One region of the Salinarimonas sp. genome, then DNA from elsewhere that is predicted to be linked to it. Evidence: predicted binding sites of a transcription regulator. Region 1 holds the regulator's gene; each other region holds the start of a gene.
What was found. The regulator PhoB, encoded in region 1, activates phosphate uptake and scavenging genes when phosphate is short. The targets are predictions, from matches to a motif close to TGTCATNNANCTGTCAT.
Positions count from the first base shown of each region.

Region 2: a site for PhoB is predicted at 2,034-2,050, ahead of ABL310_RS05400 (PhoX family phosphatase). Genes of this name have one in related genera too.
Region 3: a site for PhoB is predicted at 3,436-3,452, ahead of ABL310_RS17380 (esterase-like activity of phytase family protein). Genes of this name have one in related genera too.
Region 4: a site for PhoB is predicted at 2,114-2,130, ahead of phnD (phosphonate ABC transporter substrate-binding protein). Genes of this name have one in related genera too.

Region 1 covers NZ_CP157794.1:2,551,202-2,558,577, forward strand. The annotation lists gene ABL310_RS11815 (tripartite tricarboxylate transporter permease) at 1-1,254, shown strand, start outside; gene ABL310_RS11820 (gamma-glutamyltransferase family protein) at 1,251-2,843, shown strand; gene ABL310_RS11825 (ferredoxin--NADP reductase) at 2,860-3,669, opposite strand; gene phoB (phosphate regulon transcriptional regulator PhoB) at 3,785-4,519, opposite strand; gene phoU (phosphate signaling complex protein PhoU) at 4,542-5,285, opposite strand; gene pstB (phosphate ABC transporter ATP-binding protein PstB) at 5,318-6,169, opposite strand; gene pstA (phosphate ABC transporter permease PstA) at 6,187-7,376, opposite strand, start outside.
Region 2 covers NZ_CP157794.1:1,162,049-1,169,424, reverse strand. The annotation lists gene ABL310_RS05410 (histidine phosphatase family protein) at 1-745, opposite strand, end outside; gene ABL310_RS05405 (inositol-3-phosphate synthase) at 742-1,851, opposite strand; gene ABL310_RS05400 (PhoX family phosphatase) at 2,142-4,046, shown strand; gene ABL310_RS05395 (alpha/beta hydrolase) at 4,105-4,707, opposite strand; gene ABL310_RS05390 (VOC family protein) at 4,719-5,639, opposite strand; gene ABL310_RS05385 (hypothetical protein) at 5,881-6,417, shown strand; gene ABL310_RS05380 (acetyl/propionyl/methylcrotonyl-CoA carboxylase subunit alpha) at 6,524-7,376, shown strand, end outside.
Region 3 covers NZ_CP157794.1:3,742,334-3,749,709, forward strand. The annotation lists gene ABL310_RS17360 (DUF1217 domain-containing protein) at 51-830, shown strand; gene flgF (flagellar basal-body rod protein FlgF) at 841-1,566, shown strand; gene ABL310_RS17370 (hypothetical protein) at 1,566-2,078, shown strand; gene fliI (flagellar protein export ATPase FliI) at 2,075-3,406, shown strand; gene ABL310_RS17380 (esterase-like activity of phytase family protein) at 3,508-5,679, shown strand; gene ABL310_RS17385 (SPW repeat protein) at 5,792-6,172, opposite strand; gene ABL310_RS17390 (hypothetical protein) at 6,297-6,497, opposite strand; gene ABL310_RS17395 ((2Fe-2S)-binding protein) at 6,666-7,253, shown strand; gene ABL310_RS17400 (xanthine dehydrogenase family protein subunit M) at 7,253-7,376, shown strand, end outside.
Region 4 covers NZ_CP157794.1:1,619,153-1,626,528, reverse strand. The annotation lists gene phnE (phosphonate ABC transporter, permease protein PhnE) at 1-191, opposite strand, end outside; gene phnC (phosphonate ABC transporter ATP-binding protein) at 195-1,004, opposite strand; gene phnD (phosphonate ABC transporter substrate-binding protein) at 1,111-2,037, opposite strand; gene ABL310_RS07545 (Zn-dependent hydrolase) at 2,353-3,591, opposite strand; gene ABL310_RS07540 (septation protein IspZ) at 3,613-4,188, opposite strand; gene hydA (dihydropyrimidinase) at 4,499-5,959, opposite strand; gene ABL310_RS07530 (ABC transporter substrate-binding protein) at 6,039-7,052, opposite strand; gene ABL310_RS07525 (ABC transporter permease) at 7,089-7,376, opposite strand, start outside.

The DNA of each region.
Region 1 (7,376 bases):
TTCGACGCCTTCCCGATGGCGCGGCGCGGCCAGGCGGGTCGCGCGCTCAGCCTCGGGATCTGGGCCTCGTTCTTCGGCACGCTGATCTCGACGGTCGTACTCATCCTGGCCGCGCCGCCCCTCGCGCTCGTCGCGGTGAAGCTCGGGCCGTGGGAGTATTTCGCGCTCATCGTCTTCGCGCTGACCATCGTCGCGAGCCTCGTCGGCAAGTCCCTGGTCCGTGGCCTGATCGCCGGCGTGATCGGGCTCGCGATCGCCACCGTCGGCCCGGACCCGATGATGGGCCGCCCGCGCTTCACCTACGAGGTGGAGATGCTGATGGCAGGCTTCCCCTTCCTCGTCGTCCTCATCGGCGTCTTCGCCATCAGCCAGCTGATGTCGGAGGTCGAGGACGCCCACCGGGCGCGCTCCCCGGCGGGCCTGATCCCGAAGACGGTCGATTTCGAGACGCGATCGGTGCTCAAGGAGGTGCTGACGCGGCCCCTCAACCTGATCCGCTCCTCGCTGATCGGCGTCTTCGTCGGCGCGCTGCCCGGGGCCGGCGGCTCGATCGCGAACCTGCTCGCCTACGACCAGGCGCGGCGCGCCTCGAAGACGCCGGAGAAGTTCGGCACCGGCCACGCCGACGGCGTCGTCGCCTCGGAGGCGGGCAATTCCGCGACGGCCGGCGGCGGGCTGATCCCGCTGATCGCGCTCGGCATCCCGGGCTCGGCGGTGGACGCCATCCTGATGGCGTCGCTGATGGTGCACGGCATCAGCGTCGGCCCCCGGCTGATCATGGACAACGCCGACCTGGTCTACGGCATGTTCGTCGCCATGGTCGTGTCGAGCCTGATCATGGCGCTGATGTGCGTCGCCACCATGCGCTACTTCCTGCGCGTGACGGAGGCGCCGACCCATCTCGTGGTGCCGGTCGTGATCGTCTGCTGCGTCGTCGGCTCGTTCGCTCTCAACAATCGGATGACCGACGTTTACCTCCTGGGCTTCATCGGTCTCGCGGGCTATCTGTTGCGCAGCCTCGACTACCCGCTGGCGCCCCTGGTGCTCGGCGTGATCCTCGGGCCGATCGCGGAAACGAACCTGAGGCGGGCGCTGATGACCGATCCCGAGTGGACGACCTTCTTCACCCGCCCGATCTCGCTGCTTCTGCTCGTGGCGGCGCTCGCCTCGATCCTGTTCTCGGTGCGCGCGCACGCGCGGCTCGCCCGAAAGACCGGGATCGGCGGGACGACGCAGGAACAACAAGGACAATGACAGTGGACTATCGCTCCGCCGCTCTCTACCCCTCGCGCCGCTCTCCGGTGATGGCGCGCAACGTCGTCGCGACCTCCCAGCCGCTCGCGGCGCAGGCCGGCCTCGCCATGCTGGCCAAGGGCGGCAACGCCGTCGATGCGGCGCTCGCGACCGCGATCGCGCTCACCGTGCTGGAGCCGACCGGCAACGGCGTCGGCTCCGACGCCTTCTGCATCCTCTGGGACGGGCGGGAGCTGCACGGGCTCAACGCCTCCGGCCGCTCGCCCGCCGCCTGGACGCCGGATCGCTTTCCGAACGGCATGCCCGAGCGCGGCTGGGAGAGCGTCACCGTGCCCGGCGCCGTCTCGGCCTGGGTCGACCTCTCGAGCCGTTTCGGCAAGCTGCCCTTCGACGCCCTGTTCGAGCCGGCGCTTCGCTACGCCCGCGACGGCTTCCTGCTGACGCCGGTGATCGGCGCGCTGTGGGCGCGCGGCGCGAAGGTCCTGAAGGACCAGCCGGGCTTCGCCGAGGCCTTCATGCCGGGCGGCCGCGCGCCGCAGGCGGGGGAGCTCGTCCGGCGCCCCGACATCGCCCGCTCCCTCGCGCTCATCGCCGAGACCCGGGGCGAGGCCTTCTATCGCGGCGTGCTGGCGCAGGAGATCGCCGCCTTCGCCCGCGCCAACGGCGCGGTGCTGACGGAAGACGATCTCGCCGCACACGAGAACGATTGGTGCGGCACGGTCTCCTCGACCTACGGCGACGTCGCGCTGCACGAGATCCCGCCGAACGGCCAGGGCATCGCCGCCTGCATGGCGCTCGGCATGATCAAGCATCTGCGGCTCGAGCGCTTCGCGCCGGACAGCATCGAGGCGATCCATCTCGAGATCGAGGCGATGAAGCTCGCGCTCGCCGACGCGGAGGCCTATGTCGCCGACCCGGCCGCGATGACGGACGTCACCGCCGCCCATCTCCTCGACGAGGGCTATCTCGAGAGCCGCGCCCGGCTCGTCGACGAGGGGCGCGCGCAGGATTTCGGCGCCGGCGCGCCGAAGGCCGGCGGGACGGTCTACCTCACCGCCGCCGACGAGAGCGGGATGATGGTCTCCTTCATCCAGTCGAACTATGCCGGCTTCGGCTCGGGCGTCGTCGTGCCGAACACCGGCATCGCGCTGCAGAACCGCGGGCTCGGCTTCGTCACGACGCCGGGGCATCCGAACCGGGTCGGGCCACGCAAGCGCCCGTTCCACACCATCATCCCCGGCTTCCTGACGAAGGGGGGCGCGCCGCTGATGAGCTTCGGCGTGATGGGCGGGCCGATGCAGGCGCAGGGGCACCTGCAGATGGTGCTGCGCACCCAGGTCTGGAGCCAGGACCCGCAGACCGCCGCCGACGCGCCGCGCTGGCGGGTGACGCGAGGCCTCGGCGTCGCCGTGGAGGACTTCGCCGGCGAGAGCGTCATCGAGGGCCTGCGCGCCCGCGGCCACGACGTCACGGTCGAGGCGCCCGACGCCAGCTTCGGCTTCGGCGGCGCGCAGCTCGTCGCCAAGGTGGACGGCGGCTACGTCGCAGGGTCGGACCCCCGCAAGGACGGTGCGGCCGTCGGGTACTGAGGCGCGCGACGACGGCTCACCCGACGAAGGCGCGCTCCACCACGAAATGGGCGGGCTTGGCGTTCGAGCCCTCCTCCAGGCCCGCCGCCGTGCAGAGCGCGCGGCAATCCTTCGTCATCTCGATCGAGCCGCAGATCATCACCCGGTCCGTCTCGGGGTCGAGCGGCTTCACGCCGAGATCGGCGAAGAGGCGGCCGGTCTCGATCGCCTCGGTGATGCGGAAGGTGCGCGCATAAGGCTCGCGGGTCACGGTGGTGTAGAAGGTCAGACGGGGCGCGGCGATCTCGCCGACCAGCGGATCCTCGACGAGCGCCCGCACCGTGTTCTCGCCGTAGGCGAGCTCGGCCACGCGGCGGCAGGTCTGGGTGAGGATCACCTCGTCGAACTTCTCGTAGGTCTCGGGATCGCGGATCAGGCTCGCGAAGGGCGCGATGCCGGTGCCGGTGGAGAGCATGTAGAGGCGCTTGCCGGGCGCGAGCGCGTCGAGCACGAGGGTGCCGGTGGGCTTCTTCTTGATCAGGATCTCGTCACCCTCGGCGATGCGCTGAAGCCGCTCGGTGAGCGGGCCGCCGGGGACCTTGATCGAGAAGAACTCGAGCTCGTCGTCCCAGCTCGGGCTCGCGATCGAGTAGGCGCGGAAGACCGGCCGCTCGCCGCCGGGCAGCCCGATCATGACGAATTCGCCGGAGCGGAAGCGCAACGAGGCGGGACGGGTGGTGCGGAAGCGGAAGAGGCGGTCGGTATAGTGCTCGACCAGCGTGACGCGCTCCACGTGGCAGTCGACGGGCGGGGCTGCGATCGCGCCCGGGGCGGCGGTGTCCGACATCTTTTCCCTTTCGCGGAAGTGCTCGGCCTACGGGCAGAGCCATACCACGACGGCGTTTCGCAGCGCAGCACGTAAGAAACCAGACCCGAAGGCGCAAACCAGGCTTGCGCGCAGCTCAATCCGTGCCGGTCGGTGCTCCGACGCCGCCGCCCTCGGACTTGGCGAAGGTCTCGTCGAAGGAATAGCCGGCGCCGCGTACGGTGCGGATCGGGTCGAGGGTGTCGCGGGTGTTGATCGCCTTGCGCAGGCGCCCGACATGGACGTCGACCGTCCGCTCGTCGATGTAGACGTCGTGCCCCCAAACGCCGTCGAGGAGCTGCTCGCGGGTGAAGACGCGGCCCGGGCTCTGCATCAGGAACTCGAGCAGGCGGAACTCGGTGGGGCCCAGATGCAGCTCCCGGCCGGCGCGGCGGACGCGATGCGTCTCGCGGTCGAGCTCGATGTCGCCGGCGGCGAGCAGGCTCGCGATATGGGCGGGCTTGGCGCGGCGCAGGAGCGCGCGCACCCGGGCGAGCAGCTCGGGCACGGAGAACGGCTTGACGATGTAGTCGTCCGCGCCGGTCGCGAGGCCGCGCACCCGGTCGCCCTCTTCTCCCCGCGCCGTGAGCATGATGACGGGAAGGCGCTCGGTCTCCGCGCGCGCGCGGATGCGCCGGCACAATTCGATGCCCGAGAGACCCGGCAGCATCCAGTCGAGCAGGACGAGGTCCGGCGCCTGCTCGCGCAGGCGCAGCTCCGCCTCGTCGCCGCGGGCGACCGTGTCGACCTTGTAGCCCTCGGCCTCCAGATTGTAGCGCAGGAGGAGCGTGAGGGGCTCCTCGTCCTCGACCACCAGGATCCGCGTCGTCATGTCCGCGTCGCTCCGCGCTCCCTCACGAGGCCGGCGCGGCGGGGCCGCCGGGCGCCTCGTCGGTCTGGCCGGTCTCGTAGGCCGTGCGATCCATCTTCGGGCGCTCGGCGGTGATCGGCTGGCCGGTCACGAGGTAGTGGATCGTCTCGGCGACGTTGGTCGTGTGGTCGCCGATCCGCTCGACGTTCTTCGCGCAGAACAGGAGATGCGTGCAGAAGGTGATGTTGCGCGGATCTTCCATCATGTAGGTCAGCAGCTCGCGGAAGAGCGAGTTGTAGAGCGCGTCCGTCGCCCCGTCCCGGCGCCAGACCTCGAGCGCCTTGTCGACGTCGAGCTGGGTGTAGGCGTCGAGGATGTCCTTGAGCTGGCCGAGCACCATGTCCGACATGCGCTCGACGCCGAGCACGACGCGCTGCGGCTCGAACTGGCCGGAGATGGCGAGCGTGCGCTTGGAGATGTTCTTCGCCATGTCGCCGATCCGCTCGATGTCGGAGGCGATGCGGATGGCGGAAATCACTTCGCGCAGGTCGATCGCCATGGGCTGGCGCCGGGCGATGGTGAGGATCGCCTTCTCCTCGATGTCGCGCTGGATCGTGTCGAGCCGGTAGTCGGTGCTGACCACCGACTGGGCGAGCCCGACGTCGCGGCGCACGAGGGCGGTGGTGGCGTCGGCGAGCATCTTCTCGGCGATGCCGCCCATCTCCATGATCGACCGGCGCAGCTCCTGGAGCTCGGTGTCGAAGGATGCGACGGTGTGCTGGGACATGGGGTCCGTCTCCTCGAGAGCAGGGGCAGGGCTCAGCCGAAGCGGCCGGTGATGTAGTCCTGCGTGCGCTTGTCGCGCGGATTGGTGAAGATCTGGTCGGTCGGCCCCTCCTCGACGAGATAGCCGAGGTGGAAGAAGCAGGTCTTCTGGGAGACGCGCGCCGCCTGCTGCATCGAGTGGGTGACGATGACGATGGTGTAGTTCTGGCGCAGCTCGTCGATCAGCTCCTCGATGCGCGCGGTGGCGATCGGGTCGAGGGCCGAGCAGGGCTCGTCCATGAGGATGACCTCGGGCGAGACCGCGATGGCGCGGGCGATGCACAGGCGCTGCTGCTGGCCGCCGGAGAGGCCGGTGCCGGTCTCGGCGAGGCGGTCCTTCACCTCCTCCCACAGGCCCGCCTTGCGCAGCGAGGCCTCGACGATCTCGGCGAGGTCCGCCTTCGACTTGGCGAGGCCGTGGATGCGCGGGCCGTAGGCGACGTTCTCGAAGATCGTCTTGGGGAACGGGTTCGGCTTCTGGAAGACCATGCCGACGCGGGCGCGCAGCGTCACGACGTCGAGATCCGGATCGTAGACGTTCTTGCCGTCGATCGTGATCGTGCCGTCGACGCGCGCGCCCTCGATCGTGTCGTTCATGCGGTTGAGGCAGCGCAGGAACGTGGACTTGCCGCAGCCGGACGGGCCGATGAAGGCGGTGACCGCCCGCTCGGGAATGCCGATCGTCAGGTTGTAGATGGCCTGCTTGGCGCCGTAGAACACGTTCACGTCGCGGGCGTCGACCTTGGCGCCGTAATCGGCCTCCAGCGGGACGCGGACGGTCTCGGTCTTGTCGAGCGCGGGCGCGGGCGCGTCCGGCGCCGCGGCGGGGGCATGCATGGCGGTCATGTCGTCTCCTCGCTCGCTCACCACTTCCGCTCCAGGCGGTTGCGCAGAAGGATCGCGATCAGGTTCATCAGGATCAGGAAGCCCAATAGCACGAGAATGCCGGCGGACGTGCGCGCGACGAAGCCGCGCTCCGGGCTGTCCGCCCAGATGAAGATCTGCGTCGGCAGGGCCGTCGCGGGGTCGAGCAGGCCGCCGGGCGGGCTCGTGATGAAGGCGTTCATGCCGATCAGCAGGAGCGGCGCCGTCTCGCCGAGCGCCTGGGCGAGGCCGATGATCGTGCCCGTCAGGATGCCCGGCAGCGCCAGCGGCAGGACGTGGTGCAGCACCACCTCGTGCTTCGAGGCGCCGACGCCGAGCGCCGCCTCGCGGATCGAGGGCGGCACCGCCTTCAGCGAGGCGCGGGTGACGATGATCATGGTCGGCAGCGTCATCAGCGCGAGCACCATGCCGCCGACGAGCGGCGCCGAGCGCGGCATGCCGAACCAGCCGAGGAACACGGCGAGGCCGAGGAGGCCGAACACGATCGAGGGGACGGCGGCGAGGTTGTTGATGTTCACCTCGATGATGTCCGTCCACTTGTTCTTCGGCGCGAACTCCTCGAGGTAGACCGCCGCCGCGATGCCGATCGGGAAACTGAGCAGGAAGCACACGAGCAGCGCGAAGAAGGAGCCGACGACGGCGCCGGACAGGCCCGCCAGCTCGGGGAAGCGACTGTCGGCGTTGGTGAACAGGGCCGTGTTGAACTCGGTCTCGATCCGCCCCTGCTCGTCCAGACGGTCGTAGAGCGCGAGCCCGATATCGTTCACCCGTCGGCGCGATTCCGGCAGATCCCGGTCGATCTCGCCCTTGGCGAGCTGGTCGTAGGGGTCCGACGCGGGGATCTCGAGCCGCACCGTCTCGCCGATCGAGCCCGGGTTCGCCACGACGTAGTCGCGGATCATGAAGTGCGCGTTGCTCGTGAGGACGTCGCGCGCGACCCGCAGCTCCGCCGGGGATGCGTCCGGGAACAGGCCCTCCATCGTCTGGTTGACGATGGCGCGGTAGTTGCCGCGCGCCGGATCCTCGGCGTTCACGATCTCCGGGTCGATGTAGACGTCGACCACGACGTCGGTCTGCGTGAAGGCCTTGTAGCCCGACAGGACGAGCGATCCGATCAGGATCGCGAGCAGGCCGAGCGCGGTGCCGATCGCGATGACGCCGTAGAGGC
Region 2 (7,376 bases), 1.4 Mb from region 1:
GACCGCGACCGCCGTCTTGCGGCGCAGGCGCCGCATCGCGAGCCGGCGCCGCGCCGTACGGTCGAGGCGCGCGCGCGGAAACCGCGCGCGAGGACGCGTCGGCGGTTCTGGGTCCCGGACTTGCTTCGCAATCCGGGATGACAGCGGAACCGCCCGGCTTGTGGTTCACCACCAGCACCCGCGCGCCGTCCCCACCGAGGGCGAGCGTGGTGCGGCTCGCGGTGTCGATCTCCGTCTCGAACACCCGAGAGAAGGGCAGCCCCCGCGCCCGGCAGAGCACCGCGCGAACGACGTCGCAATGCGTGACGAGGGCGATCTCGGCGCCGTCGGGACGATCGTCGCGGAGCGCGGCGACGAGCCCTTCGACGCGGTCCGCCACGTCGGCCATGCGCTCGCCCGCGGGCGTCTGCGCCGTGTCGCGCTCCGCGTTCCAGCGGCGCCACAGCGGGTCGTCCTCGAGCTCGGCGAAGGACCGCCCCGCCCAGGGGCCGAAATCGATCTCGTCGAGCGCCGCGTCGATGGTAACGCCGCGCCCGCGGGCGAGGATCTCCGCCGTCTCCACCGTGCGGGGCTGCGGGCTCGCGACCACATCCGCGAGCGGGCGCCCCTCGAGGCTCTTCGCCAGCGTCTGCGCTTCGGCGCGCCCCTCCGGCGACAGCCGGACCGCGGGATCGCGCCCGGCGAGCGTTCCGGGCGTCCCGTCGTGGGCGCCGTGGCGCACGAGATGGAGGACGAGCAGGCTCATTGCAGCGTCGGCCCGGTCGCGTCGTCGTCTTCGTCGCCGGCGATGAACGCCTCGGTGCGGTCGTGGGCCGCGGCGTCGGTGAACTGGCGCGGCGGCGACTTCATGAAATAGGAGGACGGTCCCACCACCGCGCCCGCGAGCTTGCGGTCGAGCGCGATCTTGGCGCAGCGCACGGCGTCGATGACGATGCCCGCCGAGTTGGGGCTGTCCCAGACCTCGAGGCGCATCTCGAGCGAGATCGGCGCATTGCCGAAGGCGGTGCCCTCCATGCGGATATGCGCGACCTTGCGGTCGCCGAGCCAGGGGACGTGGTCAGAGGGTCCGATGTGGATGTCGTCAGGGTTCATCGGCGTGCCGAGCTGGCTGTCGACGGCCTGGGTCTTGGAGATCTTCTTCGATTCGAGCCGATCGCGCTCGAGCATGTTCTCGAAGTCCGCATTGCCGCCGACGTTGAGCTGGTAGGTACGGTCGAGCCGCACGCCGCGCTCGCGGAAGAGGTTCGTCAGCACCCGGTGGGTGATGGTGGCGCCGACCTGGCTCTTGATGTCGTCGCCGATGATCGGCACGCCGGCCTGCGCGAAGCGGCGGCGCCAGTCCGGGTTCGAGGCGAGGAAGACCGGCATGCAATTGACGAAGGCGCAGCCCGCCTCCATCGCCCGCTCGGCGTAGAACTCGGCCGCCTTCTGCGAGCCGACGGGCAGGTAGGAGACGAGCACCTCCGTCTCCGTCCGCTTGAGCGCCTCGGTGACGTCGGCGACGGGCGCCTCCGATTCGGCGACGCGGGCGCGCAGATAGCGTCCGAGCCCGTCCAGCGTCGGCCCGCGGGCCACCGTGACGCCGGTCTTCGGCACGTCGGCGAAGCGCAGCGTGTCGTTCGGCGCGGCGTGGATCGCCTCGGCGAGGTCGAGCCCGACCTTCCCGGCGGTGACGTCGAAGGCGCAGGAGACGACGATGTCGCGCACGCGATAGCCGCCGAGATCGGCGTGCATGAGGCCGGGGATCGGCTCGTTCGCGGCGGCGCTCTCATAGAAGCTCAGGCCCTGGAGGAAGGCGCTCGCGCAATTGCCGACGCCGACCACTCCGACGCGCACGGTGCCAGCGGCCATGAGACATCCTCCTCGTTCGGCGAGCGGAGCGCACGCGGGGTGCGCGGCTCGCGATCCCCGTTCGGGAGGCGCTACGCTTGAGACGCCGGCTTTGTTCCAGGACCGGGGGCGGATCGTTGTCGCATCGCGAGGAAACTTTGTCGCCGTTGGAGCCGACGGCGCGCGGAACGGCCGCCGCGTCGTGTCATCCAGGCGTCACGCTCCCGGTCCAGCTTGCAGCCGTTCGAAACGAGACGCCACGCGCGGGGCCGCCGGCCCGGCGGATGGCGAGCCATGCTGGGAAGCCGTCCATGAAAGACATCGACCTCAACGAGATCTCCGCCGACGAGTGGGACGAGAAGAACTTTCCCCGTCCCGAGGAAAGCGAGTTCGACCGCGTCGTCGAGCGCGCCATCTCCCGCCGCGGGTTCCTCGGCGGCGTCTTGGCCTTCGGCTCCGCCGCGGCCGTGATGGGCGCCGGCGCTCTGGTCGCCCCGTCGACCGCGAAGGCGCAGCAGACCTCGCGATTCGCCTTCGAGGCGATCCCGATCGCGACGGACGGCACCGTGCACGTGCCCGAGGGCTACACCTGGCGGACGCTGGTGCGCTGGGGCGACCCGCTGTTCTCGGGCGTCGCCGAGTTCGACCACGAGACCGGCGGCTCGGTCGAGGATTCGGACAAGATCTTCGGCGAGAACACCGATGGCATGGAGCTGTTCCTGATCGGCGACCGGACGGTGATCGCGATCAACAGCGAATACGCCAACCGCAAGGTCAACCTGCCGCAGGCGACCGACGGCGTGCCGCGCGACGCCGCCGACGTGCTCAAGCTGCAGAACCTGCAGGGCGTCACGGTGATGGAGATCGCCGAGGGCGAGAACGGCTGGGACGTCGTCGTCGACAGCCCCTACAACCGCCGCATCACGCACAACACGCCGATGCGCATCTCCGGCCCGGCGGCCGGCCACGACCTGATGAAGACCGACGCCGACCCGACGGGGACGATGTCGCTCGGCACGATGAACAATTGCGGCTCGGGCAAGACCCCCTGGGGCACCTACCTGACCTGCGAGGAGAACTTCAACGGCTATTTCGGCTCCACCGAGCCGGTGCAGGATCAGAAGCCCAACGCCCTCGTGGACGGCTACGCCCGCTACGGCATCGGCCCGGACGGCTGGGGCTATGACTACCACAAGTGGGACGCCCGCTTCGATACGTTCAAGAACCCGAACGAGCCGCACCGCGCCGGCTGGGTCGTCGAGATCGACCCGGCGAACCCGGACGCGATGCCGGTGAAGCGCACGGCGCTCGGCCGCTTCAAGCACGAGAACGCCGCCGTCGCGCTCGCGCCGGACGGCCGCGTGGTCGTCTACATGGGCGACGACGAGCGCGGCGAGTTCCTCTACAAGTTCGTCTCGCGCGACATCTACGTGCCGGGCGGCGACACCTCGACCCTGCTCGACGTCGGCCAGCTCTACGTCGCGGTCTTCGCCGACGACCAGACCGGCCGCTGGGTCGCGCTGACGCCCGAGGCGACGGACATGGACGAGGCCGAGATCGCCATCTTCACCCGCATGGCCGCCTCGAAGCTCGGCGCCACGACGATGGACCGTCCGGAGTGGGTCGCCGTGAACGGCCTCTCGCCCGAGGTCTATTGCTGCCTCACCAACAACCGCAACCGCGGCGTCAAGGCGAATGCCGGCGGCGACCCGACCCCGGTCAACGGCCCGAACCCGCGCGAGGTCAACCATTACGGCCAGATCGTGCGCTGGCGTCCCGAGGGCGGGGATCACGCCGCCGAGGGCTTCACCTGGGATCTCTACGTGATGGCCGGCAACCCGACCGTCCACTCGGACGCCTATGCCGGCTCGCCGAACATCAACCCCGGCAACCTGTTCAACTCGCCGGACGGCATGGTCATCGACACGGCCGGCCTCGTCTGGATCCAGACCGACGGCGACGACGACAACGAGGGCGACTTCGTCGGCATGGGCAACAACCAGATGCTCGCGGGCGATCCCGTCACCGGCGAGATCCGGCGCTTCCTCACCGGCCCCCACGGCTGCGAGGTGACGGGCCTGTGCTGGTCGGCGGACCGCCGCACGATGTTCGTCGGCATCCAGCACCCGGGCGCGCCCTTCCCGGACGGCGAGGGCAAGCTGCCCCGCTCCAGCGTCATCGCGATCAAGCGCGAGGACGGCGGGCTGATCGGCTGACGCGCCGACAGACGTGACCCGGCGCGTCGGCAACGGCGCGCCGGGTCCTTTCGCGAGACTACCCCAGGAACGCTCGCGCGAGATCCAGGTCCGCGCGGGTCAGCCCGTGGCCCGTCGGCAGCGCCTCGTGCGCCACCTCCGCCCCCGCTCCCGACAGGGCCGCGGCGAGGTTCGCCGCGTCGGCGGCGGGCACGATCGGGTCCATGCGCCCGCTCGCGATCAGGACCCGCTTGCCGTCGAGGCGCCCCTCCGGCGGCGTCGAGAGCGGGGTCATCGCGCGCCAGAGCACCGCGCCGGCAAGGACCTCCGGGTGGAGGTAGAGCAAGGCCGCCGCGATGTTGGCGCCGTTCGAGAACCCCACCGCCACCGGCGCCGCGAGCCCGTAGGCGTCGCGCGCCTCGGCCACGAAGCCGGCGAGCTCGCCCGCCCGGGCGCGTACGTCCGCCTCGTCGAAGACGCCTTCCGCGAAGCGGCGGAAGAAGCGCGGCATGCCGTTCTCCAGCACCTTGCCGCGCGGCGAGACGTAGGCCCGCCCCGGCGCGATCTCGGCGACGAGAGGCACGAGGTCGTGCTCGTTTCCGCCGGTCCCGTGCAGGAGCAGAAGGGGCGCGCGCGCCGCATCGCCCGGCGCGTGCGCGTGGACGAAGGAGAGGTCGGCCATCGTTCGTCTCCTCACAGGGGCGGCAGCACGGCCTCGATCCGCGCGCGCTGCGGCTCGAGGACGGGCGGCAGCTTCAGGGCGGCGCCGAGGCTCTCCGCCGGCTCGTCCGCGGCGAAGCCCGGATCGTCGGTGGCGATCTCGAACAGCACGCCGCCGGGCTCGCGGAAATAGACCGATCGGAAGTAGTTGCGGTCCTTCTGCTCGGTCGTCGGCAGGCCCATGCCGGCGAGCGCGTCCGCCATCGCCGCCTGCGCCGCGTCGTCGGCGGCGCGGAAGGCGACGTGATGGACCGAGCCCGCCCCGAGCCGCGGACGCCCGGCCGCGCTCTCGACCAGCTCGACCGCGGCCCCGAGCGGCGCGGCGCCCTCGTAGCGCACCCGGTTCCCCTCGCGCGCGCTCTCCCGGAAGCCGAACACCTCGGTGAGCACCCGCGCCGTGCCCTCGAGCGCCGGCACCTCCAGCGTCACGCCGTCGAAGCCGCGGATGGCGTGGGCGGCGTCGATGTCCTCCGTGGTCCAGGCCGGCTCGGCCTCGACCCCCTCGACGCCGACGAGCGCGAGACGCATGCCGTCGGGGTCGCGGAAGGTCAGGACGGGGCGGCCGAAGCGCGTCGTGGGCGTGTCGTGATCGACCGAGAGCTCGACGAAGCGCGCGACCCAGAAGCCGATCGCCTCCCGCGGGACGCGCAACGCGGTCTCCCGCGTCTCGCCCGCACCCTCCCGGCCCCGCGCGGCATTCGCCCAGGGGAAGAAGGTGAGGATCGTGCCGGGCGCGCCGGCCTCGTCCCCGAAATAGAGGTGGTAGGTGCCGGGATCGTCGAAATTGACCGTCTTCTTCACGAGACGGAGCCCGAGGATGCGGGCGTAGAAGTCGCGATTGCGGCGGGCCTCGCCGGAAATCGCGGTGACATGGTGAAGACCGCTGCTCGTCATGGCGCATCTCCGTAGGGGTGGGCGCGTCCTGCGCCCTCGCTTGCCTCAGAATATGCGAGAGCGAAAGCAGAAAGCGAGCACGGAAAGCGGGTCCTTGCGTCGACGCAAAGGTAGACGCCAGGCCTTCGCTGCGTCTCGTCAACGCGCCGAAAACCATGCCGGGCGAGACACGCTTAACCTGAACGCGCGTTGACGGTTTCGGATTAACGCCTCGCCAAGTCACCTGGCGCACAGTTCTCGCATGGAACAACACACCGGTCCCGAGAACAAGACCGGGGAGGCGTCAAACATGATTCACGACGATTTGCGTCGATTTGCCGACGAGATCTGCGAAGCGGGCGCGATGACCGCCGCAGACGTCAAGCGGCTCTCGGATCTCGTCCTCGAGATCGGCATCTCCGCCCGCGAGGAGGCCGACGTGCTGATCGCGCTCGACCGCGCGGTGAAGCGCGCCGACGAGGCCGTCGAGGCCGCCTGGAGCGACCTGTTCACGGCGCTTCTCGTCGACTTCGCGGTCTGGGGCGCGCGCCCCACGGGCTACGTCGACGGCAAGACCGCGCGCTGGCTCGTCACCGCCGCCAATGCGTGCGGCGGCCCCTCCGAGAACGCCCGGCGCGCGATCGCCCAGATGGTGCGCGAGGCCAAGCGCGTCGACGAGACGCTTCTCGTCTTCGTCATGCGTCGCGGGGTGATGCGCCTGCGCGACGTTCTGGAGGCCGAAGGCGGCGAGGAGGTCGCCGCGCGCCCCGAGGGAAAGTCCGGGGCGCGCGCCGCGTGACGCGCGCCGAGCGGCTCTAGATCGAAAGAGGCGTGGACGGACCGGGTTTCGGGTGGCTACAAGCTGAGGCGTCTCATCGCCAGTAACGCCCGAGGCCCGCCCGTCCATGTTCGACAAGATCCTGATCGCCAACCGCGGCGAAATCGCCTGCCGGGTCATCAAGACCGCCCGCCGCATGGGCATCCGGACCGTCGCCGTGTATTCCGACGCCGATCGCGACGCCGTCCACGTCGACATGGCCGACGAGGCCGTGCACATCGGCCCGGCCGCGGCCTCCGAGAGCTATCTCGTCATCGACAAGATCGTGGAGGCCTGCAAGCGCACGGGCGCGCAGGCGGTGCACCCGGGCTACGGCTTCCTCTCCGAGCGCGAGGCCTTCCCGCAGGCGCTCGCCGCCGCGGGCATCGTCTTCATCGGCCCCAATCCCCGCGCCATCGCCGCCATGGGCGACAAGATCGAATCGAAGAAGGCCGCGGCCGAGGCGAAGGTCTCCACCGTGCCGGGCTTCCTCGGGGTGATCGAGAGCCCGGAGCATGCGGTCGCCATCGCCGAGGAGATCGGCTTTCCCGTGATGCTGAAGGCCTCGGCCGGCGGCGGCGGCAAGGGCATGCGCATCGCCCATTCGCGGGACGAGGTGGCGGAAGGCTTCGCCCGCGCCCGCTCGGAGGCGGCGTCCTCCTTCGGCGACGACCGCGTCTTCGTCGAGAAGTTCATCACCCAGCCGCGCCACATCGAGATCCAGGTGCTGGGCGACAAGCACGGCAACTGCATCTGGGTCTCCGAGCGCGAATGCTCGATCCAGCGCCGCAACCAGAAGGTCGTCGAGGAGGCGCCCTCCCCGCTCCTCGACCCGCAGACGCGCCGCGAGATGGGCGAGCAGGCCGTCGCGCTCGCCAAGGCGGTGGGCTACGATTCGGCCGGGACGGTCGAGTTCGTGGCGGGGCAGGACAAGTCCTTCT
Region 3 (7,376 bases), 1.2 Mb from region 1:
TCCCCCGCCATCGTCGCCTTCGAGACCCCGCACCCGGCGAGGAGGCGTGCATGCTGGCGACGGCTCTGTCCTACAAGCTCGTGGCGAGCGACATGACGCGCACGCTCGCGCGCACGGCGCAGACGCCGCAGGCGGCGCGCGAGATCGCGTATTACCGGGAGAACATCGAGACGGTGACGTCGATCGAGGATCTGCTGGGCGACGACCGCCTGTTCGCCTTCGCCATGAAGGCGCACGGCCTCTCCGACATGACCTACGCCAAGGGCTTCATGAGGAAGGCGCTGGAGGAGGGGATCGATTCCCGCGACGCCTTCGCCGTGAAGCTCGTCGACAAGCGCTACCGCGACTTCGTCGAGACCTTCAACTTCAAGCGCTACGGCGAGACCGCGACCGTGTTCTCGCGCGTGAAGGAAGGCACGATCGACAAGTACGTGCGCATGACGCTGGAGGAGACCGAGGGCGCCAAGAACGAGGGCGTTCGCCTGGCGCTCTATTTCGAGCGCAAGGCGCCGAACCTGAAGAACGTCTACGAGATCCTGGCCGAGCCCGCCCTCGCCCAGGTGGTGCGCACGGCGTTGGGCCTCCCCGACGCGATCCAGGGCGCCGACGTCGACAAGCAGGCGCGGATGATCGAGGACCGGCTGAAGCTCGCGGACTTCGAGGATCCGGCGAAGCTGGCCAAGTTCCTCGAGCGCTTCGCGAGCCTGTGGGACGTCGCGAACCCGCCGGCGCCCGCCGCCGCGCCCACGATCCTCATCGGCCAGCCGGTCACCGCCCAGATCGGCTCGGACCTCTTGATGAGCCTGCAATCCATCCGAATCGGACGCTGAGGGGAGCCCGATGCAGCCGTCCATCTACGTCGCCCTGTCCGGCCAGGTGGCGCTCGAGCGCCGCATGGAGACGATCGCCCGCAACGTCGCCAACATGAACACGGTCGGCTACCGCGCCGACGAGGTGACCTTCGAGCAGCTCCTGTCGAGCGCCGGCAAGGACCCGGTCTCCTTCGCCTCGGCCGGCGAGACCTTCGTCTCGCGCCAGGCGGGGGGCCTGCAGCAGACCGGCAACCTCCTCGACTTCGCCGTCGACGGGAACGCGTACTTCGCCTTCGAGGGGCCGAACGGGCCGGTCTATACCCGCGACGGGCGCTTCTCGATGAACGAGAACGGCGAGCTCGTGACGGTCGCCGGCTACCGCGTGCTCGATGCCGGCCTCGCGCCGATCCAGCTCGACCCCGACGGCGGCCCGCCGGTCGCGGCGCGCGACGGCATGCTGGAGCAGAACGGCGTGCAGGTCGGGGCGCTGGGGCTGTTCGCGATCCCGGAGGCCGCGCGCCTCGCCCGCTTCGAGAATGCCGGCCTCGTGCCCGACATTCCGGCCGAGCCCGTGCTCGACTTCACCGGCAACGGCGTGGCGCAGGGCTACACGGAGGGCGCCAACGTCAATCCGGTGCTGGAGATGACGCGGCTGATCATGGTCTCGCGCGCCTTCGAGGGCGTCGCCTCCACCATCGAGGAAGCCGAGCGGGCGCAGTCGAGCGCGATCCGCACGCTGGGCGGGTCGTCCTGATGACCTCGCCGTTGCCGCCGCTCGCCATGGCGCCGGACGCCCAGGCGCGGATCGACCGGCTGGAGGCGGTGCGCGACGCGCTGCGCATCGCCCGCACGCCGCCCTCCCCGCCCCGCCTCGCGAACGCGCCGCTGCCGCCGCCCTTCGAGGACGCATTGATCGCGCGGGCCGCCTACGCCGCGGCGCACGCGCCGCCCCCGCCGATGCCGGTCGCGCCGCCGACGACGCCGGCGGACGCCTCCGTGCGCCTGTGGGCGGACGAGCGCGAGCCGGCGGTCCTCGCCCCGCGCATGGATGCGGCCGCCACGCCGCCGGCGGCGATCGATCCCCGCGAGGAATGGCGTCCCGCCGCGGACGAGCCCGCGGCCGAGCCGGTCGTCGTCGATCCCGAGCGGCTCGCCGCCGATCCGCGCAGCCTGTTCTCGGCCGATACGATCGAAGCCCTGCGCGCGCGCCATCTCGGCGACGTGCCGATCCGGGCCGAGGCGCCCGCGGCGGGTGACGGCCCGTGAGTCCCGCCGGCGCCCTCGACCGCCTCGCCGACGCCGTGACCCGCGCCGCGCGGGAGACGCCGCTCGTCGCCGAGGGCGGGGTCGTCTCCGCCGTCGCGCCGGGGCACTACCGGGTCGGCGGCCTCTCGCCCTTCCTGAAGCTCGGCGAGCGGGTGCTGATCCCCGGCCGGGCCGAGCCGCAGATCGGCGAGGTGGTGCGCATCGACGCGCAGGGCGCGACCGTGAAACCCTTCGAGGGCGCCATCGACGCGCGTCTCGGCGACCGGGCCTGGCGGCTGGAGCCGGTCTCGCTGCAGCCGGACCCGTCCTGGAGGGGCCGCGTCGTCGACGCGCTGGCGCGTCCGATCGACGGGCGCGGCGCGCTCCGGCTCGGCGCGGACGTCGTCCATCCGTTCCGCGAGCCGCCCCCGGCCATGCGCCGGGCGCGCGTGGGCCGGCATTTCCGCACGGGAGTACGGGCGATCGACCTGTTCACGCCGCTCTGCGCCGGCCAGCGCATCGGCGTCTTCGCCGGCTCGGGGGTGGGCAAGTCGACGCTGATCTCCATGCTCGCCGCCGCGCAGTCGGTCGACACGGTGGTGATCGCGCTCGTCGGCGAGCGCGGGCGCGAGGTGCGCGAGTTCCTGGAGGAGACGCTGGGGGCCAACCGCGACAAGGCGGTGATGGTGGTCTCCACCGGCGACGAGAGCCCGATGATGCGTCGCCTCGCGCCCAACACCGCCATGGCGATCGCGGAATATTTCCGGGACCGCGGCGAGCACGTGCTCCTGATCTGCGATTCCGTCACGCGCTACGCCCACGCCGCCCGCGACGTGGCGCTGGCCGCCGGCGAGCCCGCGGTCTCGCGCGGCTATCCGCCGAGCGTGTTCTCCGACCTGCCGCGCCTGCTCGAGCGCGCCGGGCCGGGCGTCGAGGGCTCGGGGCTGATCACGGGGGTGTTCTCCGTCCTCGTCGACGGCGACGACCACAACGACCCGGTGGCCGACAACATCCGCGGCACGCTCGACGGCCACATCGTGCTCGAGCGCTGGATCGCGGACCGCGGCCGCTACCCGGCGATGAACCCGCTCTCCTCGATCTCCCGCCTCGCCCGGCAGGTCTGGCGGGCCGACGAGCAGACGCTGGTGCGCAAGTTCTGCGCCCTGATCGCCCGCTTCGAGGAGACCCGCGACCTGCGCCTGATGGGCGGCTACCAGGCCGGCGCCGACCCGGACCTCGACCAGGCGGTGGCGCTCGTGCCCAAGCTCTACGACGCGCTGCGGCAGGACCCGAATTCGCCCAAGAGCGAGGACCCGTTCCGGGAGCTGGCGGCGCTCTTGAAGGGGTGAAAGAGGCGCAGGCGCTCTCCCCTCGCCCCTGTCATCCAGCCGTCGCACGCTCCTCCTACCCATGGCGCAGCTTGCCCCAGGGACAGGGAGGGACCACCACGATGACACCTCGCACGCTCACCGGCGCGCTCGTCGCGGCTTTGCTCGCCTCGACGGCGATGCCCGCCGCCGCGCAGACCTTCGACCGCATCGCGTCCTTCCCGGTGCCGGGGAACCTGCCGGCGGACGCCGATCCGCTGACCGAGACATCGGCCGAGATCATCACGGCGACCGGCGACGGCATGACGCTCGTCTATTCGGACAGCCCGCTCGAGGCCGTGGGCCTGATCGACATCACCGATCCCGCGAGCCCGAAGCCGCTCGGCTCGATCCCGACCGAGGGCGAGCCGACCTCGGTGGCGGCGCTCGGCCAGACGGCGTTCGTCGCGGTGAACACGTCGGAGAGCTACGTCGAGCCCTCGGGCCATCTCGCGGTCCTCGACGTCGCCACGCAGGAGCTGACCCGCTCGTGCGATCTCGGCGGCCAGCCCGACGCGACCGCGGTCGCGCCCGACGGCTCCTTCCTCGCGATCGCCATCGAGAACGAGCGCGACGAGGACCTGAACGACGGTGAGATTCCGCAGCTCCCCGCCGGGTACGTCGCGATCGTCCCCCTCGAGAACGGCGCCCCGAACTGCGAGGGCATGATCATGGCCGACGTCACCGGCCTCGCCGAGGTGGCGCCGTCCGATCCCGAGCCCGAGTTCGTCGACGTCAACGAGGCCGGCGAGATCGTGGTCTCGCTGCAGGAGAACAATCACGTCGTCGTGCTGGCTTCCGACGGCTCGGTGGTCTCCCACTTCTCCGCCGGCGCCGTCGACCTCGCGGGCGTCGACACCGAGGAGGAGGGCGCGCTGACCTTCACCGACACGCTGGACGGCGTCCCGCGCGAGCCCGACGCCGTGAAGTGGCTCGGCACGGACCGCATCGTCACCGCCAACGAGGGCGACTACGAGGGCGGCTCGCGCGGCTTCACCATCTTCGCCAAGGACGGCGCGGTGCTCCACGAGTCCGGCCTCGACTTCGAGTACGCCCTCGCGCGCATCGGCCATTACCCGGAAGACCGCTCCGGCAACAAGGGCGTCGAGCCCGAGGGCATGGAGATCGCGACCTTCGGGGACGAGACCTACGTCTTCCTGCTCTCCGAGCGCGGCTCGATCGTCGGCGTCTACCGCGACACCGGCGGCGCGCCGGAGCTGGTTCAGCTGCTGCCGTCGGGCATCGCGCCCGAGGGCGCGGTCGCGATCCCCGAGCGCGACCTGCTCGTTGTGGCGAACGAGGCGGATCTCGGCGAGGACGGCGGTCCGCGCTCGCACGTGATGCTGTTCGGCCTCCAGGAGGGCGAGGCGTCCTACCCGACCCTGCGCTCCGAGCTCGACGCCGAGGGCCGCCCGATCGGCTTCTCGGCGCTGTCGGGCCTCGCCGCCGACCCGGAGGTGGCCGGCCGCCTCTACGCGGTGAACGACAGCTTCTTCGGCATGCAGCCCTCGATCTTCGTGATCGACGCGACGCGGACGCCGGCCGCGATCACGGACGTCATCCGCGTCACCCGCGAAGGGCAGGCCGCCCAGAAGCTCGACCTCGAGGGCATCGTCGCCGACGCCGAGGGCGGGTTCTGGCTCGCCTCCGAGGGCCGCTCCGACCGGCTGATCCCGCACGCGCTCTACCACGTCGACGGCGAGGGCGCGATCCAGGACGAGATCGCCTTCCCGGCCGAGCTCGCGCAGGTCGAGCGGCGCTTCGGCTCGGAGGGGATCACCAAGGTCGGCTCGACGCTCTGGATCGCGATCCAGCGCGAATGGGCCGACGACCCGAAGGGCGCGGTGAAGCTCGTCTCCTACGACACCGAGAGCGAGGAATGGGGCGCGGTGCGCTACCCGCTCGAGACCCCGGCGCAGGGCTGGATGGGCCTGTCCGAGATCACCGTCCACGGCGATTTCGTCTACATCGTCGAGCGCGACAACCAGATCGGCGCGAACGCCGTGGTCAAGCGCCTCTACCGGGTGCCGCTCTCCCAGATGACGCCCGCCCCGCTCGGCGGCGAGCTGCCGATGGTGGAGAAGGAGCTCGTGCGCGACTTCGTGCCCGATCTCCAGCAGTGGAACGGCTTCACCGTCGACAAGGTCGAGGGCTTCGCCATCGACGCGGCGGGCACCGGCTACGTCGTCACCGACAACGACGGCGTGGACGATTCCTCGGGCGAGACCTTCTTCTGGTCGATCGGCGCCATGTGAACGCGCCATGTGAACGCGCCATGTGAACGCGCCATGCGATCGCCCGAAAGGCGCGTCTCGCAGGGAAGGGCCCGCTTCGGCGGGCCCTTTTCGCATCTGCGAAAGAGGCCGATCAGGTCCGCGGCCCGCCGGCGCCCGGCGTATGCGCCGCGTTGCGCGACGCCGACGCGCTCCAGATGCCCATGATCAGGACGAGGATGCCGACGGCGACGTCGTTCCAGGTCGGGGCCACGAGCCCGCCGTAGTCGAGCACGAAGGGCGCGATGATCAGCCAGGCCCCGATCCCGGCATTCGTGTAGCTGAGCCCCTCGTAGCGCAGGATGTTCGAGCGGCGGATGCCGCCGAGCACGATGATCAGCGCGCCGCAGACGATGTCGTTCCACAGAGGCGCCGCGAGCGCGGCGTAGCCGAGGACGAACGGAGCGATCACGAGCCAGACGCCCGTGCCGATGTTGACGTTGGTGGCGATGGCGGCGTTGTCGCGTTGGGCCATGGTTCCGCTCCTATTCAGAGGATCGAATACCTCGCGCAACGTGCTCGGCGCGTTCCGGTTCGCAGCCCCGCTTGTCACCGCCGAGCCCCTTCCGAGCGCCTTCGCGAGCCCGCTCGCCGCCCCGTCAGGGCGGCCGCGCCGGCGCGAGCAGCGCCTTCACGGCGCGCCCCAGGGCGGCGAGGCCGCCGGAGCGCGGCGGCGCCCCGTCCCGTTCGCTGCGCCCGCCCTCGACGCCGTCCGGCGCCATGCGTCGCGCCAGCCCCCTGGCGGAGCGCCCCTCGATGGGCGCCGTGGACGAGACGATCGGCTTGCCCTCGCGCAGCATCGGCCTTCTCCTTCTGCTTCGCCGGGGAGCCTACGCCCCGGACGCCGCGGGGTTCTTCTCCGATGCGTCGATTCTGGGGCGGCGAAAGACGGATAAAAACGAGCCCGCCGCGCCCCTGAAACGACGCGGCCTCGCCGCGCGTTGGCCGGACGCATGCCACGAGCCCGCATGCTCCAGCCTCGGAGGTCCCGCGTGCCCGAGACGACGATCCCCGCCTATTCCCTGCGCCTCACCGTCAACGGCGAGGCGCACGACCTCGCCCTCGACCCGCGCGCGACCCTGCTCGACACCCTGCGCGACCGGCTGCGCCTCACCGGCGCGAAGAAGGGCTGCACCCACGGCTCCTGCGGGGCCTGCACGGTGCTCCTGGACGGCCAGCGGGTCGTCTCCTGCCTCGTCCTCGCCGCCGCCTGCGACGGGCGGGAGGTCACGACGATCGAGGGCCTCGCGACGGGCGGGCGGCTCCACCCGGTGCAGCAGGCCTTCCTCGACCAGGACGCCTTCCAGTGCGGCTATTGCACGCCCGGGCAGATCATGTCCGCCGTCGGGCTGATCGCGGAGGGCCGCGCCCGCGACGACGCGGCGATCCACGACGATCTCTCGGGGAACCTGTGCCGCTGCGGGGCCTATCCGAACATCGTCGCCGCCGTGCGCCAGGCCGCTGGCGTCGCCCCGCCGGAGTCGGAGGTGCGAGGCGATTCCCGCGTGCGCGCGGCCGCCGGAGCGACAGGCGGAGCCATCCGGGGAGGCGCCTGATGCAGCCGTTCAGCTACCTCAAGATCCACGACGTCGCCGCCGCCATCGACCACGGCGCGCGCGAGCCGAACACGGTCTTCCTCGCCGGGGGCACCGATCTCGTCCAGCTCCTGCAGGACGGCA
Region 4 (7,376 bases), 930 kb from region 1:
TGCGCCAGCCGCTCCGGGAAGAAGCGCGAGACGTCGATCGACCAGGCGAGCATCGCCAGGAAGAGGCCGAGGAAGAGGAGGTTCGTCCACATCTTCTGGCGGATGAGCGCCTTGCGATGGGTCTCGAACAGGGCGACGGCGTCGGGCGCCTCCGGACCGGCCGCCGAGGAGGTGAGCGCATGGGCGGTCATGGCTCAGACCGCCGCCGCCGCAGGCGCCGGATGGCCGCCGAGCGAGGTGGAGGTGAGGCCTTCCTGGAAGGCGTCGCCGGCCTCGGCGCCGTAGATCTCGCGCGCGGCCGCGTCGGTGAGCTCGTGCGCGGCGCCGTCGAAGACGACGCGCCCGGCCTGCATGCCGATGATGCGGTCGCAATAAGCGCGCGCGGTGTCGAGGGTGTGGAGATTGCACACGACGGTCAGCCCGTCCTCGACGTTGATCGCCCGCAGCGCGTCCATGACCACCTTGGCGTTGAGCGGGTCGAGCGAGGCGATGGGCTCGTCGGCGAGCAGGATCTCGGGCTCCTGGACGAGCGCGCGGGCGATGGCGACGCGCTGCATCTGGCCGCCGGAGAGGGTGTCCGTCTGCTGGAGCGCCGTATGCGCCATGCCGAGACGGTCGAGGGCGCGGATGGCGAAGGCGCGCTCCTGCGCGGAGAAGAGCTGCAGCATCGAGGACACGAAGCCGTGCTCGTGCAGGCGCCCGGTCATGACGTTGGTGATCACGTTGAGCCGGCCGACGAGGTTGAACTGCTGGAACACCATGGCGCAGTCCGAGCGCCACTTGCGCAGCTCCGCGCCCTTCAGCTTGGCGACGTCGACGCCGCGGTAGATCAGCTCGCCGCCCGAGGGGTCGTTGAGACGGTTGATCATGCGCAGCAGCGTCGACTTGCCCGCGCCGGAGCGCCCGATCACGCCCACCATCTGCCCCTTGGGGATCGTCAGCGTGACCGAGTCGACGGCGACGGTGTCGTTGAAGCGCTTGGTGAGCTGCTTGAATTCCAGCATGAGGTCCTCGCGAGGTGTCGGGCGGCCGGCAGGGCGCAGCGAGCGCCGCGCCACGCAAAACGGACCCTCGCCCGGGGCGAGGGTCCGTCGCGATCTGGTCCGCGGTTCAGCGCGAGCCTTCCATCTCGGCCTTGCGCATGGTCACGACGCCCTCGTAGAAGGCGTGGTCGACCGGCTTCCAGCCCGCGCCGTCGCCGAAGGAGACGTTGACGTAGCACTCGGCATCGATCTCGCGCTGGTTGCCGAAATACTCGACCACGATCTCGCGAACCTCGGCCGGCACGTCCTTGCGGAGCACGATCGGGCCGTTCGGGATCAGGTTCGATTCCCAGATGATGCGCAGGTCGGCCATGTCGAGGAGGCCGTTGTCCATCATGCGGCGCAGGTTGCCGCGGGTGTAGCCCTCGGACGGCTCGCCGACGCCGGACACCCAGGTCACGCCGCCGTCGTACTGGCCGTTGAGCACGGCGACCACCGCCTGCTCGTGACCGCCGCCGAAGCCGGTCGTCGAGAAGTAGTCGTCGGCGATGCCCTGCTGGCCGAGCTCGAAGCGCGGCACCAGGTAGCCCGAGGTCGAGTTCGGATCGGCGTAGGCGAGCGAGCGGCCCTGCATGCCCTCGAGCGACTCGATGCCGGAATCGGTGCGCACGTACATGACCGACTTGTAGCCGAGCGAGCCGTCGGCCTCGGCGTTCACGAAGATCGGCTCCACCGCCTCGGGATCCTGCAGGTAGATGCCGGCGTAGCCGGAGGCGCCGAGAAAGGACATCTCGAGCTGGTCGGCGAGCAGGCCCTGCATGACGCCCGCATAGTCCGGCGCCGGGAAGAGCTCGACCGGGACGCCGAGACGCGAGCCCAGCGCCTCGATCAGGCATTCGTTGTTGCGCAGGCGATCGGCCTCGTTCTCGCCGCCGAGCAGGCCGATGCGGAACACGGGGAGCTCGGACGTCCAGTCCTGAGCGGCGGCGGGCCCGGCGATCGCGGCGACGAGCGCGGCGGCGGCGGTCATGCCGAGAAGGGAGGTGCGGAACATGGAGGCGATCTCCGATCCTGGGTGCGTGGAGAAACGCGCGCGATTGCACGCGACGGTCTCGCTCTAGAGCCGGCGCGTAACAGTTTTTTGACGGCTTTTACTAAGTCGGCTAGCGTTATCGCTGCACGATTACTTCTCAGCGCCGGAGAATACCAGCATAGCGCGCATCCGCATCGCACGTGCGCCCGCCCATGGCGAACGGAGCGCGGCCGAGCCGCCGCGCGGGCGGCGAGCACCGGCCGCCGACGATCGGCCGCGGATCGACGCGGCCGATGGCCGCGCCCGGTCGGGCCCGTCCCGGGTCGCCCCGCCTCCTCAGGCGAAGCGGCTGTCGTATTCCAGGAGCGCGTTGAGCAGCACCTGCGCTCCCGCGGCGCACTCGTCGAACGAGGTCGATTCCGCCTCGTTGTGCGAGAGCCCGCCCTCGCAGGGGACGAACACCATGGTGGTCGGCGCAACGCGGGCGGTGTAGGCGGCGTCGTGCCCGGCGCCCGAGATGATGTCGCGATGCGAGAAGCCCGCCTTCTCCGCACCGTTGCGCACGGCGGCGATCAGGTCCGGGTCGAACTTCACGGGCGGAGAGTCCCACACCTTCTTGCGTTCGGCCTCGAGCCCGATGGCGCCGGCGATCTCGTCGATGACGGCGTAGAGCTTCGCCTCCATCTGCGCGAGGACGGCGTCCTCCGGATGGCGGAAGTCCACCGTGAAGAAGACCTGGCCCGGGATGACGTTGCGCGAGTTCGGCGTGACCTCGAGCAGGCCCACCGTGCCGACCGCGTGCGGCGCGTGCTCGTGAGCGATGGCGTCGATTCGGTCGACGAGGCGGGCGGCGCCGACGAGGGCGTTCTTGCGCAGCCGCATCGGCGTCGAGCCGGTATGCGCCTCGCGGCCGGTGAGCGTCACCTCGTACCAGCGCATGCCCTGCACGCCCTGCACGACGCCGATGGTCTTGCCCTCGGCCTCCAGGATCGGCCCCTGCTCGATATGGAGCTCGAGCATGGCGGAGAACGTCACCTCGCCGGGCTTCTTCGTGCCGCGATAGCCGATGGCGTCGATGGCCTCCTTGAAGGTGACGCCCTGGCGGTCCTCGCGACTGTCGGCGAAGGCGGTGTCGAAGACGCCGGCATAGACGCCCGAGCCCAGCATGGCGGGCGCGAAGCGCGAGCCCTCCTCGTTCGTCCAGTTGACCAGCATCAGCGGCGCATTGGTCTCGTAGCCCAGCGCGTGGAGCGTGCGCATCACCTCGAGCCCGCCCAGCACGCCGAGCACGCCGTCGAACTTGCCGCCGGTGGGCTGGGTGTCGAGATGCGAGCCGATGGCGATCGGCGCGACGTCGGAGCGCTTACCGGGGCGGGTGGCGAACATGTTGCCCACCTCGTCGACCACGACCGTGCAGCCGAGGCTCTCGCACTCGGCCTTGAACCAGTCGCGGATCTCGCGGTCGAGATCGGTGAGCGTGAGCCGCTTGATGCCGCCCTTTGCGGTCCCGCCCACCTTGGCGGTCTCCATCAGGGTGTCCCAGAGGCGCTGGGCGTCGATGGTGAGGTTCTGCATTGGTCTTCTCCAACCCCGTGTTCAATTCTCGAGTTCAGCGGATCTCACGACCGCGTCGCCCGCTGTCCGCTCGTCCCAGTAACGATGCGCCACGATCGAGGTGACGATGAAGAAGAGCCCGATCCACGCGACATCCGACACTCCGTTGTAGATCGCCCACGTACGATCCGAATAATTCCGCCACACGATTTCGTTCGCCGCGGCCCTCGCGACGGAAAGCCCGATCCAGGCGCCATGAAGGGTGCGCCATCCGTGCTTCGTCATGTGGATGCCGTAGCCGAGCGTGCGGCGCAGCAGGCTGGGCCGCAGAAGCATCCCGAAAGCGATGATGGCCGCGAATGCGAGCGAGCCGACGGTGTTGCTGACCTTGACGTAGGTCGTGTCGTCCAGGACGAGGCCGATCGAGAGCAGGACGATCGTCAGCGCGAAGATGGAGATCGCCATCAAGGGCAGGGTTCGGTCCCACCGCCACCGCAGCAGGATGGCGAGCCCCGTCGCCACGGCCGCGAACCCCGCACCCACGAATATGCCCCCGACCATATGCCCGACGAGGAAGGCCGGGCCCGGGATCAGCTCCACCACCAGTCGCTTGTCCATGCCGGCAGTACCCTGTCGAAGCGGGAATTCTCCTTCCCCTGCATGGGTTCTCCTTCCCTGTAGGGGAAGGTGGCCCGACGCGAAGCGGCGGGACGGATGGGGCACGCCGAAGGCGTGTTCCGCGAAGCGGAAATCGGGGGCTCCCGACCTGCGCCGTTGCGGCCCGTCCCCGGCTTCGGCTTCGCCGAACGCGTCGCTCCGCTCCGCGCCCCATCCGTCTCGGCTACGCCGAGCCACCTTCCCCTACAGGGAAGGACGAGGATCCGGCGGTCGCCGCGCGTCTCGACGAGCCGCCGTGCAGAGGCGCGCGTTACGGCACCACCGTCCCGTGCTCGCGCACGATCGGGCGCGGCGCGGTGAGCGCCTTGAAGGTGGCGAGCGCGGTCGCCGGCGCGGGGAAGGGCTTCCTCGGGATGAAGGTCCCCCAGCCGCGATCGGCGATGACCTGGCCGTTCTCCGCCGCGAGCCGGCCGCGCAGGAACACCTTGGCCGGCAGGCCCGTCACCTCCATGCCCTCGAAGACGTTGTAGTCGATCCGCGAGACCTGGGACGCGGCCGAGATCGTCTTCGTCGCCTCCGGGTCCCAGATCACGATGTCCGCGTCCGCGCCCTTGCGGATCGCGCCCTTGCGGGGATAGCAATTGAGGATCCGGGCCGAGTTCGCCGAGGTCGCGGCCACGAACTCGCTCGGCGTGAGGAGCCCCGTGCGCACGCCGTGCGTCCACAGCACCGGCATGCGGTCCTGAAGGCCGCCGGTGCCGTTGGGGATCTTGCGGAAGTCGTCGACGCCCATGAGCTTCTGCTCGGTGGTGAAGGCGCAATGGTCGGTCGCGACCACCTGCAGCGAGCCGGCCTGGAGCCCGTGCCAGAGGTTCTCCTGGTGCTTCTTCGGCCGGAAGGGCGGGGACATCACGCGGCGCGCGGCGTAGACCCAATCGGTGTTGTGGTAGTCGGTCTCGTCGAGCGTCAGGTGCTGGATCAGCGGCTCGCCGTAGACGCGCTTGCCGGCGGCGCGGGCGCGGGCGATGGCCTCGTGCGCCTCCTTGCACGACACGTGCACGATGTAGAGCTGGCAGCCGGCCATGTCGGCGATCATGATCGCGCGGTTGGCCGCCTCGCCCTCGACCTCGGGCGGGCGCGAATAGGCGTGGAACTCGGGACCGCTCATGCCGCGGCCCATGTAGTCCTCCTGCAATTGCGCGACGACCTCGCCGTTCTCGGCGTGGACCATCGCCATGGCGCCGAGATCGGCGCAGCGCTTGAAGGAGTGGAAGAGCACGTCGTCCTCCACCATCAGCGCGCCCTTGTACGCCATGAAATGCTTGAAGGTGTTGACGCCGCACTCGTTCACGATGACGGCCATGTCGTCGAAGATCTCTTCGGTCCAGTCCGTCACGGCGAGGTGGTAGGAATAGTCCGCCGCCGCCTTCTCGGACTTCGCCCGCCAGTCCCGATAGGCCTCGGTCATGCGCTGGCCGGGGCCCGGGATGCAGAAGTCGACGATCATGGTCGTGCCGCCGGCGAGCGCGGCCTTGGTGCCCCACTCGAAGTCGTCGGCCGAGACCGTGCCCATGAAGTGGAACTCCATGTGCGTGTGCGGGTCGAGACCGCCCGGCATGACGTAGGCGCCGGTGGCGTCGATCACCTCGGCGCCCGCCGGGACCTCGAGGTCCGGCCCGACCGCGACGATGGTCTCCCCTTCGACGAGCACGTCGGCGCGCTCGGCGATGTCCGCGTTGACGACGGTTCCGCCCTTGATCACGAAGGCCATGGCGCCCTCCCCTCGCATTGTCCGTTTCGTTCGGTGGCGGGACCGGCCGGCGACGCGGCCGGCCCCTGGTGTCGCAGCCTCAGAGGCCCGCCTCGTCGACGATCACGTGCGTCCAGGCGCCCTCGGGGGCCTCGGAGATGACCGGGCTGTCGCCGCCCGACGAGAGCAGCGTCTCGACGGTGCGCTCGTAGTCGGCCGGGTCGAGACGGCCCGCGCCCTCGCCGGTGTCGAGGAGCTTGGCGATCTCGCCCATCATCCGGACCTGGTGCTCCTCGGTCTGGGCGCCGGTGGCGTCGTTCTCGAGCACGATCATGGCCGCCTCTTCCGGGTTCTCGCGGGCGTACTCCCAGCCCTTCATCGAGGCGCGGACGAAGCGGGCCATGGCGTCGACGAATTCCGGATCCTCGAGCCGGTTCTCGTCGACGTAGAGGCCGTCCTCCAGCGTGGCGACGCCCTGGTCCGAATAGGGGAAGACGACGAGCTGCTCGGGCGTGAAGCCCGCGTCGATGACCTGCCAGTATTCGTTGTAGGTCATGGTCGAGACGCAGTCCGCCTGGCCCTGGATCAGCGGGTCGACGTTGAAGCCCTGGCGCAGCACGGTGACGCCGCCGTCGGATCCGTCGGTGGCGAGGCCGAGCCGCGACATCCAGGCGAGGAACGGATACTCGTTGCCGGCGAACCAGACGCCGAGCGTCTTGCCCGGGAAGTCCTCCGGGCTCTCGATGCCGGTGTCCTCGCGGCAGGTCAGCATCATGCCCGAGAGCTCGAAGGGCTGGGCGATGTTGACGAGCGGCACGCCGCGCTCGCGGGCGGCGAGCGCCGCCGGCATCCACTCGACGATCACGTCGGCGCCGCCGCCGGCGATCAGCTGCGGGGGCGCGATGTCCGGGCCGCCCGGGTTGATCGTGACGTCGAGGTTCTCCTCCTCGTAGAAGCCCTTGTCCTTGGCCACGTAATAGCCCGCGAACTGGGCCTGGGTGACCCATTTCAGCTGGAGCGTGATGTCGGTCATGTCCTGCGCCTGCGCGCCGGCGCCCATCCCGACGAGAAGCCCGAGCCCCACGGCCCCTGAGAGTACCGTCTTCTTCAGCATGTTCCTCTCTCCCTCACTGCCGTCGCCGCACCCCTCTTATTTGCGGATCGACGGATGCCAGAAGGTCGCGGCGCGCTCGATCAGCGCGACGAGACCGTAGAAGGCGGAACCGGCGATCGCGGCGAGCGCGATCACGGCCCAGACCATGTCGAGGCCGAGGCGCGCCGCCTCGGCCGAGATGCGAAAGCCCATGCCCACGATGGGCGTGCCGAAGAACTCGGCCACGATCGCGCCGATGAGGGCGAGGGTCGAGTTGATCTTCAGCGCGTTGAAGACGAAGGGCAACGCCGCCGGGAGCCGCAGCTTCACCAGCGTCTCCCAGTA